DNA from 3 places in the Streptomyces sp. NPDC001153 genome. Region 3 is predicted to be linked to each of the others. Evidence: riboswitches for the same ligand, from Rfam matches in the RefSeq annotation. Region 3 holds a riboswitch; each other region holds the start of a gene.
What was found. A riboswitch is a leader RNA that binds a small molecule or an ion and turns the genes downstream of it on or off. The one in region 3 is predicted to bind cyclic di-AMP.
Positions count from the first base shown of each region.

Region 1: it holds a riboswitch for cyclic di-AMP, as region 3 does, so the genes downstream of both, ACWDEN_RS22625 (transglycosylase family protein) here and ACWDEN_RS23625 (M23 family metallopeptidase) in region 3, are expected to answer to the same signal.
Region 2: it holds a riboswitch for cyclic di-AMP, as region 3 does, so the genes downstream of both, ACWDEN_RS41035 (transglycosylase SLT domain-containing protein) here and ACWDEN_RS23625 (M23 family metallopeptidase) in region 3, are expected to answer to the same signal.

Region 1 is NZ_JBSFJZ010000019.1:98,128-102,021, reverse strand. It holds gene ACWDEN_RS22635 (DUF899 family protein) at 1-255, opposite strand, end outside; gene ACWDEN_RS22630 (transglycosylase family protein) at 556-1,647, shown strand; cyclic di-AMP (ydaO/yuaA leader) riboswitch at 1,830-2,002, shown strand; gene ACWDEN_RS22625 (transglycosylase family protein) at 2,007-2,699, shown strand; gene eno (phosphopyruvate hydratase) at 3,048-3,894, shown strand, end outside.
Region 2 is NZ_JBSFJZ010000054.1:43,947-47,840, forward strand. It holds gene ACWDEN_RS41025 (FAD-dependent oxidoreductase) at 1-61, shown strand, start outside; gene ACWDEN_RS41030 (HAD family hydrolase) at 199-1,011, shown strand; gene ACWDEN_RS41035 (transglycosylase SLT domain-containing protein) at 1,194-1,685, opposite strand; cyclic di-AMP (ydaO/yuaA leader) riboswitch at 1,691-1,873, opposite strand; gene ACWDEN_RS41040 (polyprenyl synthetase family protein) at 2,439-3,449, shown strand.
Region 3 is NZ_JBSFJZ010000020.1:146,471-150,364, forward strand. It holds gene ACWDEN_RS23610 (bifunctional acetate--CoA ligase family protein/GNAT family N-acetyltransferase) at 1-45, opposite strand, end outside; gene ACWDEN_RS23615 (HPr family phosphocarrier protein) at 224-505, shown strand; gene ACWDEN_RS23620 (GntR family transcriptional regulator) at 654-1,340, opposite strand; gene ACWDEN_RS23625 (M23 family metallopeptidase) at 1,540-2,283, opposite strand; cyclic di-AMP (ydaO/yuaA leader) riboswitch at 2,296-2,458, opposite strand; gene ACWDEN_RS23630 (M16 family metallopeptidase) at 2,697-3,894, opposite strand, start outside.

The DNA.
Region 1 (3,894 bases), on a different contig from region 3:
GACGATCAACGGGCGGTCCGGGGCGGTGAACAGTTCGCTCAGCCGCACCTCGCGGACGGGTGTGTCGTCGGCGCCGAGGTCGGCGGGGCCTTCGAGAAAGACGTAGTCGTCGACCTCGGCGCCCTGTGGCAGCGCCCTGCGCAGGGCCGCGACCCTCTCGCGGTGGCGCATGAGTTCGATCTCGGCGCGGCGGAGCTCCTCGCGGGCGGCGAGGTAGTCCGCCGGCTCTCCGGGCAACCGGGTGTGCCGCAGCATCGTGTCCTCCTGGAGGGGAACTGGATGGGAAGCCCCCGGGTCGGGGCGAGCCCATGGTTCCGGCCCGATCGCGCGCCAGGCGTGAGGCGCCGCCGTTCCCGACGGGTGACAAAGGGCGCAAGAGGGGACGAACGGCCGCCGCGCAGGCGGAAATGACAAACCTTCAACTTCGTGATCTTCACGTGATCTGCGCGGCATGAACTTGTGACAAGTGATCGTCTGCCGATACGTTCACCCATCAGTGTGGCGGCCCCGCTTCGGTCGCCGCGCCGGTCCTGCTGTCGCACGAAAGGCTTCCGCATGCTCTCCGGGAACGGTCGTCACCGTCGCCCCCGTCAGGCTCCGGCTCTCCTCGTCGCGGCCGGCGTGACCGGCTCCGCCATCGCCATCCCTCTGCTCGGCGCCGCCAGTGCCAACGCGGCCGACGGCACCACGTGGGACAAGGTCGCCGAGTGCGAGAGCGGCGGTTCCTGGAGTGCGGACACCGGGAACGGCTACTACGGCGGTCTGCAGATCTCGCTCGGCGACTGGGCCAAGTACGGCGGCACGCAGTACGCCGAGACCGCCGACCAGGCCAGCCGCTCCCAGCAGATAGCCGTCGCCGAGAAGATCCTCGCCGACCAGGGCACCAAGCCGTGGGCCACCTGTGCCCTGCTCTCCGGGCTGACCTCCGACTCCGCCTCGGTCGACGTCGACACCGGCGTCGGCGGCTCCGGTGGTGGTGACGGGTCGCACGGCGCGTCCGGCTCGGCCCAGGGCTCCGACTCGTCCGGTCTGCCGGATTCGTCCTCGCCTGGCTCCGGTTCGGGCTCCGATTCGGGCTCGGGTTCGGACTCCGGCTCCTCCTCCGGTTCGGACTCCTCCGGCTCCTCCTCGGACTCGAGCGCTACGCCGACCCCGAGCCCGAGTCCGAGCAAGGACACCACCGGCACTCCCGGCGCGGCCGACGGCTCCGCCGGAACCAGCACCCCCAAGTCCGACAAGACCGACAAGCCGGGCTCACGCGACAGCGGAAGCCCGCAGGGAGGCGACAGCTCTCCCGTGGCGGCGCCGGGTACCGACAACTCGGACAATTACCAGCAGAGTGGCGGTTCTTGGAGCCTGGTCGACACCGGCGCGCTCAGCAGTGGTGGACGTCACCGCGGCGAGAGCGCGGACGAAAACGTGACAAACGGTCAGAACGCCGCACCTTCCGGCCGTCACGCCGGCCGTGAACCGGGCACCTACACGGTCCGCGAGGGCGACTCGCTCGCCTCCATCGCCGACTCCCTTGGCGTCGACGGCGGGTGGCATGCCCTCTATGTCGGCAACGAGAAGGTGATCGGCGCCGACCCGAACCACATCGCCGCCGGTCAGACCCTGGAAGTCCCTGCCGAAAAGGGCGACGGCTAGCGGCAGTTGACGCCCCACTTCGCCACTGATGTCCGGTTTGGCGAAAGTGTGGGATGAGTCTCAGAAGCCCTGATCGTCTTTGAAATTCCGCCGATCGCATGTCTACGGTCAGGACCGCTCGTCACCACGAGCCCCGGCAGCCGCAACGCCGAATCCTGCCAGCGGTTGCCCGGGAACAGTCGTCGCGTCAAGCGCCGTAGGCAGGAGCGGGGGACCCAAGGTAAGCGCCGGGCCCAGCGGTTGACGCTGGACCGGCTTGGGGTGAAGCCGCGCCTCGGAAAAACGAGTGCGCGGCCGGGCAACTCAACCGGCCCGAACCCGACAGCTCACCTCGCAGGCGTCGGTGAGGGGATCGATCCATGCTGTTTTCCGGCAAGGGCAAGCACCGTCGCCCGTCCAAGGCCGTCCGCGCCATCACGCTCGCCGGTGTCACCGGCGCCGCCGTCGCCGCCCCGCTGATGGCGGCCGGCAACGCCTCCGCCGCCACCGCCTCCGAGTGGGACGCGGTCGCCCAGTGCGAGTCGGGCGGCAACTGGTCCATCAACACCGGTAACGGCTTCTACGGCGGGCTGCAGTTCACCAACTCCACCTGGGCCGCGTACGGCGGCACCGCCTACGCCTCGCGCGCCGACCTCGCCACCAAGGCGCAGCAGATAGCCGTCGCCGAGAAGGTGCTCGCGGGCCAGGGCAAGGGCGCCTGGCCGGTCTGCGGCACGGGCCTGTCGAGCGCCGCGTACAACGGCTCGGCCCCGGCGGCGACCACCAAGAGCGCCCCCGCCAAGAGCACCACCACCCGCTCCACCGACCAGCAGGCCGCCACCCGCTCCACCACGCGCACGGCCCCGTCGGCGAGCAAGACCGTCAGCACCCCGACCGGCAAGAAGGTCAAGAAGGGCGACGGCGAGTACAAGGTCGTCAAGGGCGACAGCCTCAGCTCCATCGCCGAGAAGCACGGCGTCAAGGGCGGCTGGCAGAAGCTGTTCGAGCTGAACAAGGACATCGTCGAGGACGCGAACCTCATCTACCCGGGCCAGCAGCTGCACCTGAAGTGACATCTGGCTCCGAGCGGACCCACAGTGCCCTCACATCCCCGGCCCGCACACTGAAGGCCTCGTGAGGGCCACCCCCGTCCCCACGGACTCCCCGCCCCGGCGCGTGTTCCCCCGTACGCGCCGGGGCGGGGTCTTCTGTTTCCGCGTGCTGTTTCCCCACTCTTCAGCCGGGCCTCACCGGCAGGCCCCTTTGTTCCGTGGGTGAACAATGGGTACCGTCTGCGTGTCCCTCCCGTCCACGGGACGGTCGGTCGGTGGCCGACGGCCCGGGGGCGGTTAGGCTCTAGGCGCAAGGCACAGCCGTAAGGCACACAGCCCCGCACTACCAGCGTCACATCCACGAAGGAGATGCTCGTGCCGTCCATCGACGTCGTCGTAGCCCGGGAAATCCTGGACTCCCGAGGCAACCCCACGGTCGAGGTCGAGGTCGGCCTCGACGACGGCAGCACGGGTCGTGCCGCCGTCCCGTCCGGCGCCTCCACCGGCGCCTTCGAGGCCATCGAGCTCCGCGACGGCGACCCCAACCGCTACCAGGGCAAGGGCGTCGAGAAGGCCGTCCTCGCCGTCATCGAGCAGATCGGCCCGGAGCTGGTCGGCTACGACGCCACCGAGCAGCGCCTGATCGACCAGGCCATGTTCGACCTGGACGCCACCGACAACAAGGGCTCCCTCGGCGCCAACGCCATCCTCGGCGTCTCCCTCGCCGTCGCGCACGCCGCCTCCGAGGCGTCCGACCTCCCCCTCTTCCGCTACCTGGGCGGCCCCAACGCGCACCTGCTGCCGGTGCCGATGATGAACATCCTCAACGGCGGCTCGCACGCGGACTCCAACGTGGACATCCAGGAGTTCATGATCGCCCCCGTCGGCGCGGAGTCCTTCTCCGAGGCCCTGCGCTGGGGCACCGAGGTCTACCACACGCTGAAGAAGGTCCTGAAGAGCAAGGGCCTGTCCACCGGCCTCGGCGACGAGGGCGGCTTCGCCCCGAACCTCGGCTCCAACCGCGAGGCCCTCGACCTCATCATCGAGGCCATCAAGGAGGCCGGTTACGCCCCCGGCCAGCAGATCGCCCTGGCGCTCGACGTGGCCGCCTCCGAGTTCTACAAGGACGGCAAGTACCTCTTCGAGGGCAAGGACCGCTCCGCCGCCGAGATGACGGAGTACTACGAGGAGCTCGTCGCGGCCTACCCGCTCGTCT
Region 2 (3,894 bases), on a different contig from region 3:
CTGCGGCACGGAGTTCGCCTCCCCACGCCTGGCGAAACACGTGGCGTCGGCCCACGGCTGAGGCCGCCGGCCGCGCCTGAGCCCCCCGTCAACAATCATCAACGAGGAGCCGGTCGGCACTACTTGGGGTGGACCAGTACGTAAGTGCGCAGGACGACAAGGTGAGTCGGCGGGGCCCGGTATCCGTATTCTCTGATCATGGCAGCCACCCCCGCATACGCACTGATCGCCACCGACCTGGACGGAACGCTGCTGCGCGGCGACGACACCGTCTCCGACCGGTCGCTCGCCGCGCTCGCGCGGGTGGCGCGGGCCGGCGCCCGGCACCTGGTGGTGACGGGCCGCCCGGCCCCGCGGGTACGGCCGCTGCTGGCACACCTCGGCTGTACGGGGCTCGCGGTGTGCGGGCAGGGCGCACAGGTCTACGACGCCGGGACCGGCCGCCTGCTGTGGTCGGTCCGGCTGGACCGGGAGCTGGCCGAGACCGCGCTCGGCAAGATCGAGGCCGAGGTGGGGCAGGTGTACGCGGCCGTCGACCAGGACGGGGTCGAGGGGCTCACGCTCATCGAGCCCGGCTACCGGATGCCGCACCCGACCCTGCCCGCGGTCCGGGTCGGCCGGCGCGACGACCTGTGGTGCGCGCCGATCAGCAAGGTGCTGCTGCGCCACGCCGGACTGTCCGACGACGAGTTGGCGGCCATCGCACGCGCGGTGGTGGGCTCGCTGGCCACGGTCACCATGTCCGGGCCGGGGACCGTGGAGCTCCAGCCGTCCGGGGTGACCAAGGCGACCGGTCTCGCGCTGGCCGCCGAGCGGCTCGGGATCGCGGCGGAGGAGGCGCTGGCGTTCGGCGACATGCCCAACGACATCCCGATGTTCGACTGGGCCGGACACGGAGTCGCCATGGCCAACGCGCACCCCGAACTCAAGGCGGCGGCCGACGAGATCACCCTGTCGAACGAGCAGGACGGCATCGCGGTCGTCCTCGAAAGACTGTTCCCGACCGACTGACCGGCACATCAGTACAGGACCGTGCCCAGCGCCCCGGCCCGCCCTGTACACGACCGTCCTCGGTGCACGGGTGTCCCAGGTGCACGGCCGTCCCCGGAAGAGTGACGGCCGCCCGGCGCGTGCCCCTCCGTCAGGTGTGGGCACACGCCGGGCGGCCGATTCCGCGCCGGTCGGCGGGACCGTCAGTACGCGCTGAACACGTTGTCGATCGACCCGTACCGGGCGGCGGCGTAGTTGCAGGCCGCGGTGATGTTGGCGACCGGGTCGTAGGGGTCGAAGGAGGTGCCGGCCACGTGGTACGCGTTGAAGGTCGGGTCGATCACCTGGAGCAGACCCTTGGACGGGATGCCCGCGGCGGCGTTGGAGTCCCAGAGGTTGATGGCGCGCGGGTTGCCGGAGGACTCCCGCATGACGTTGCGGTAAATGCCGTTGTAGGTGCCCGGGATGCCCTTCTGGGCCATGATCGCGAGGGACTCGCGGATCCAGCCGTCGAGGTTGTTGGGGTACCCGGCGACGGTGGTGGCGGCGGTCTTGGTGGTCGTGCCGGTGGCCGCGGAGGCGCTGGTGGCGCCGACGAGCGACACAGCGAGGACGGCGGCACCGGTGCCGGCGACGGCGAAGGCACGGGCGAGGCGGGTGGTGCGGGTGCGGCGGGGCTGAGCGGCAGCGGGCATGAAGGAAGTCCTCTCCGGCGCCTGCGAGGTGAGCTGTCGGGTTCGGGCGGGGAGGTGCCCGGCCTTGCCTTCGTGCGAAGACAGGGCTTCACCCCTAGCCGTTCCGGCGCGGCGTGTGCCGTCCGGTCCGGCGGACTTACCTGGGTCCCCCGCTCCTGCCGTACGAATGAGTTCGTCGATGGGTTACGCGGGCGGCGGCAGGATTCGGCGTCCGCCCGACGGCCGGAACGTATGCGAGAGCACATGTCGGGAACAAGTACTCGATTCACACAACGCACCATTTGACCTTTGTCTGTGCCGTTTGGGGTACTTGATCCTTTGCGTTTGCCAACCCTCAACTCGCCGACAGGGGAAGGGGAGAGGAGGCCTGACGGCTCCACGGCGCCGAAGGTCGTGCGTGACTCAACTCACGAAATAACAAAGTATTTCAAATCAGACATAGGGGATTTGGGTGGGTCGGGCGGGTGGTGGTGGAACCCGCGACGCGGCGCCTGTCGTTGTCCGGGGCGTAGGTATTACTCCGCTCGCCTCCTCGGCTCGCGACAAACCGTGCCTGTTCCTGTTAAGTCGATGAATGTCCGCTCATATCACTTGATCAAAAACATACTGGTCGTGATCCGATACCGCCCAGGCTGGACCGGTGGGCGCTATCGGTGATCGAAACAGGACCGGATACGCTGACTTGAGTGATGGCAGCGACCTATCGACAAACCGTGTAATCGCCAGCAGACACCAGCAGACAGGAGACCCCTCGTGACCGTCGTCGGGCCGTTCGGGCTGAGCGTGCGGGACCAGGCTCTGGAAGCCGATGTCCAGGCCGGATTGGCGGCTGTCGAGGAAGGCTTGCTCGAGGCCACCAAGAGTGAGGTCCCGTTCATCACGGAGGCCGCGCAGCACCTCGTACGAGCCGGCGGGAAGCGGTTCCGGCCGCTGCTCGTGATGCTCGCGGCCCAGTTCGGCGACCCCTACGCGCCGGGCATCGTGCCGTCGGCCGTCGTCGTGGAGCTGACCCATCTGGCCACGCTGTACCACGACGACGTCATGGACGAGGCGGCCGTGCGGCGCGGCGTGGCCAGCGCCAACACCCGCTGGGGCAACTCCGTCGCGGTCCTCACCGGCGACTTCCTCTTCGCCCGCGCCTCCCAGATCCTCGCCGACCTGGGCCCCGAGGCGGTCCGGGTGCAGGCCCTCGCCTTCGAGCGGCTGGTCACGGGCCAGATCCTGGAGACCGCCGGCCCCTCCGACGGCCGCGACCCGGTCGAGCACTACCTGGACGTGCTCGGAGGCAAGACGGGCTCGCTGGTGGCGGTCTCCTGCCGGTTCGGCGCGATGATGTCCGGCGCCGACGAGACCGTCGTGGACGTGCTCACCCAGTACGGCGAGCGGCTCGGGGTCGCCTTCCAGCTCGCCGACGACGTCCTGGACATCGCCTCCGACTCCCACGAGTCCGGCAAGACCCCGGGCACCGACCTGCGCGAGGGCATCCCGACCCTGCCCGTGCTCCGGCTGCGCGAACGCGCCGCCCGCCTCGGTCTGCCCGAGGACATCGCGCTGTGCGACCTGCTCGACTCCGACCTCAGCGACGACGCCCGGCACGCCGAGGCGCTGGCCGCGCTGCGCGCCCACCCCGCGCTGGAGCAGGCCCGCCGCGACACCGTCCGGTACGCGGAGGAGGCCCGCGCCGCGCTGGCGCCGCTGCGGGAGTGCGACGCCAAGGCCGCGCTGCTGGAGCTGTGCGACGCGGTGGTGCACCGCGCCGGCTGACCCGGCCGCCCGCCACGCCACGCCTCTGGTTGTACGACCGGCACGCCTCCGGCTGTGCGCCGCGCCGCGTGTCGGCCGTACGTCACGGCCCGCCGCCTGCGGGGCACGCCTCCGGCTGTGCGCCGCGCCGCGTGTCGGCCGTACGTCACGGCCCGCCGCCTGCGCCGTCTGCCGCACCGCGCTTCCGGCCGTACTCCACGGCCCGCCCCGCCGCCCGCCGCGCCGCGATTCCGGCCGTGCGGATCCGGCGCGCTTCGGCCGTGCGTCGCGCGCCTTCGGCCGTGCGACCGGCCCGGATCCGTCCATCCGTACGGCCCTGCGCCATCGGTACGACCGTCCGGCCCGTGCATCCGTACGCCCCCTGCGCGCCCGTAAAGCCCCGTCCGTTCCGGTGAGACCCCTACGGGTCGGCGGAGTCGCGGCCCCCGCGTGTCATACCGCAGGC
Region 3 (3,894 bases):
GGCGGGGTATTGGTGCCGGTCCTGCCGGTCCGCCGAGGTCTGCATGGGCCCCAGAGTACGGCTCGCGTCCGACAACGGCGCGGGGCAGTCTGTGGAGGACGGAAGCCGGAACCGAGGCCGCGGTTCCGGCGCCACGGCGGAGCGGACGAAGGTCCGCTCCGGGCACGCTTCGCGATATGGGAAACTGGTCTAGACAACCCTGAAGACTGAAGGGCAGCAACACATGGCTGAGCGCCGCGTCAACGTCGGCTGGGCCGAGGGCCTCCACGCCCGTCCCGCCTCCATCTTCGTCCGAGCCGCCACGGCCGCAGGCGTCCCGGTGACGATCGCCAAGGCTGACGGCAACCCCGTCAACGCGGCCTCCATGCTGGCTGTCCTGGGCCTGGGCGCCCAGGGCGGCGAGGAGATCGTCCTCGCCTCCGACGCCGAGGGCGCCGACGCCGCCCTGGACCGTCTGGCCAAGCTGGTCTCCGAGGGCCTCGAGGAACTGCCCGAGACGGTCTGAACACCAGCGCACTGATACAGCGGAGCCGCCCCGCCCTTTTCTGGGCGGCGCGGCTCCACCGTTTCCGGACTCATTGCGCGCACACCGGAATTGAGGCAGCGGAAATACTTCGCGACCGAATACCTCTTCTTTGTATACGGCGCCCGTGTTAATGCCGAAGGCCCGACATGTTTACGGCATGTTGCGAAGTCCTCACACGCTCGGCGCCCCCGGAAAAACGCAGCCGGTGCGCGGCGGTCGCGCGCTCGGTGTGCAGCGCCGTGACCGCCCGCGCGCGCTCGCCGTCGCCGCGCGCCACCGCGTCGACGATGGCGCCGTGCTCCGCCCAGTACTCCACCGGGCTCGACGGCGCCTCCACCGCGTACATCCAGGAGATCTTGTGCCGCAGCTGGCTGAGCATCGCCGTCAGCGAGGGGCTGCCCGAGGCCTGGGCGAGCGTCTCGTGGAACCAGCCGCCCAGCGAGCGCAGGTCGCCGCTGTTGCCGCTGCGGGCCCGCTCCTGGCCCAGCCTGACGAGGCCACGCAGCACCTTCAGATGGGCCTCGGTGCGCCGCTGCGCGGCCCGGGCGGCCCCGAGCGGCTCCAGCAGCAGGCGCATCTCCAGCAGGTCGGCGGCCTCCTGCTCGGTCGGCTCGGCCACGCACGCGCCCGCGTGCCGGCGGGTCACCACGAAGCCCTCGGCCTCCAGGGTGCGCAGAGCCTCGCGGACGGGGACGCGCGAGACGCCGTAGCGGCGGGCCAGGACTTCCTCGGTCAGCCGGCCGCCGCGCTCGTAGACACCCGCGACGATGTCGTCCCGGATGGCCGTGCACACCGAGTGCGCCGGAATACGCATGACCGACCTCCGCCTTAATCCCCGTGAAACGTCGACGATGGACGCCTGTTCCGTGACTCTATTCCAATGAGCCGGAATTTCCGACGGCGGGCCGGAATCCATGGATATTTTTTGGTCAGCGGATCGGGTGGCGCCCGTGAAAAGACGGCGAAAGCCCCGGCTCGGTGAGCCGGGGCTTCGCATGCAGTGCGACGAGGCGTCAGACGTTCACGCCGTGCTTGCGGAGGTAGGCGACGGGGTCGACGTCCGAGCCGTAGTCGGGGGTCGTACGGGCCTCGAAGTGCAGGTGCGGGCCCGTGGTGTTGCCGGTCGCGCCGGACAGGCCGATCTGCCGGCCCGGGGTGACCTGCTGGCCCACCGAGACGCCGATGGACGACAGATGGCCGTACTGGGTGTACATGCCGTCGGCCATCCTGATCACGATCTGGTTGCCGTACGCGCCGCCCCAGCCGGTGGAGACGACCGTGCCGGAGCCGACCGCGTGGACCGGGGTGCCACTGGCGGCGTGGAAGTCGATGCCCGTGTGGCGGCCGGAGGACCACAGGGAGCTGCTGGCCTGGTAGCCGGTGGAGACGTAGGAGTCGGCTATCGGGGCGACGAAGGCGTTCAGGCGCTCGCGCTCGGCCTCCCGGGCGGCGCGGGCCCTGGCCTCGCGCTCCTCCTTCGCCTTCCTGGCCGCGGCCTCCTCGGCCGCCTTCTGCTCGGCGGCCCGCTGCTGCGCGGTGGCCTGTGCGTCGATGTGCTCGGCGACGTCGTCGCTCACGGCGAGGACGGGCGTGAGGCCGGTCTGCTCCACCGTGTTCTCGGCGGCGAGCGCCGGGGAGGCGGCGAGGGTGCCGATGACACCGGTGGTGGTGAGGGCCGCGACGCCTGCCGCCTGAGCGGTGGTGCGCTTGACCCGGCCGGGCTTGCGGTGCTTCCCGGTGGCGCACATGAACGCCATGGAGTGGCTGGTCCTTTCCTTCCCTCTCGCCTACCGGGTTAGCTGACGGGTTCGGAGCAGGAAGGTCTCCTACGGACTCCCTCGCGCTGGCGCGGGCGCCCGATTCACCCCAGGGACTGCGTGGGTCCCCGGCTCCCCTGGCTCGCGCCGTACGGGGACTCGGCGATGGCTGTCCGGTGCCGCGGGTGCGGCGCACTGCCTACCGACGAACAGCCCGGACGACGCTACGGAAGCCTGCTTCGAACCCCAAACCGATCCGGGCCTTTGTAGCGCATCCCACAGGGCAGACAGGCAACCTCCGTCTCAAATCGGGCATCTGGAGAAGGGAGTGGAACAGCAGGGGCCCTGACGACGAGTCGGTCGTCAGGGCCCCACGCGCGTGTGCCGTCACTCAGCAGCCGTCCCTACGGGGACTACTCGGCCGCCACCACGGTCACTTCACCGATCCCCAGCGCCTCCACCGGTGCCTTGATCTGGGCGGCGTCACCGACGAGGACGGTCACCAGACGGTCCACCGGGAAGGCGTTCACGACGGCCGCCGTGGCCTCCACCGTGCCCGTCGCGGCCAGCTGCTGATACAGCGTCGCCTGGAAGTCGTCGGGCAGGTACTGCTCGACCTGGTCGGCCAGCGTGCTCGCGACGGCGGCCGCGGTCTCGTACTTCAACGGCGCCACCCCGACGAGGTTCTGCACCGCCACGTCCCGCTCGGCGTCGGTCAGCCCGTCCGCGGCGAGGGTGCGCAGCACCTTCCACAGGTCCTCCAGCGCCGGGCCGGTGTTGGGGGTGTCCACGGAGCCGCTGATGGCGAGCATCGAGGCGCCCGTGCCGTCCGGCGCGGACCTGAGGACCTGGCCGAACGCGCGCACACCGTAGGTGTAGCCTTTCTCCTCGCGCAGGACGCGGTCCAGGCGGGAGGTGAGGGTGCCGCCGAGGCAGTAGGTGCCGAGCACCTGGGCGGGCCACACACGGTCGTGCCGGTCGGGGCCGACGCGGCCGATGAGCAGCTGCGTCTGCACGGCGCCGGGCCGGTCCACGATGACCACGCGTCCGGTGTCGTCGGCGGTCACCGGCGGCACGGGCCGCGGCTCGCCCGGGGTGCCCGTCCAGGCGCCCAGGGTGTCGAGGAGCAGCGCGTCCAGGTCGACGCCGGTGAGGTCGCCGACGACGACCGCGGTGGCGGTGGCCGGGCGTACGTGCCGGCCGTGGAAGGCGCGTACGGCGGCGGCGTCGATCTTCTCGACCGTCTCCTCGGTGCCCTGGCGCGGGCGCGACATGCGCGCGGCCACCGGGAACAGCTCCTTGGAGAGCTCCTTCGCGGCCCTGCGGGAGGGGTTGGCCAGCTCGTGCGGGATCTCGTCCAGGCGGTTGCGGACCAGCCGCTCCACCTCGCTGTCGGCGAACGCGGGCGCGCGCAGCGCGTCGGCGAGCAGGCCGAGGCCCTTGGCCAGGCGGGAGGCCGGGACCTCCAGGCTGAGCCGGACGCCGGGGTGGTCGGCGTGCGCGTCGAGCGTGGCGCCCGCGCGCTCCAGCTCGGCGGCGAACTCCTCGGCGGAGTGCTTGTCGGTGCCCTCGGAGAAGGCCCGCGCCATGATCGTGGCGACGCCGTCCAGA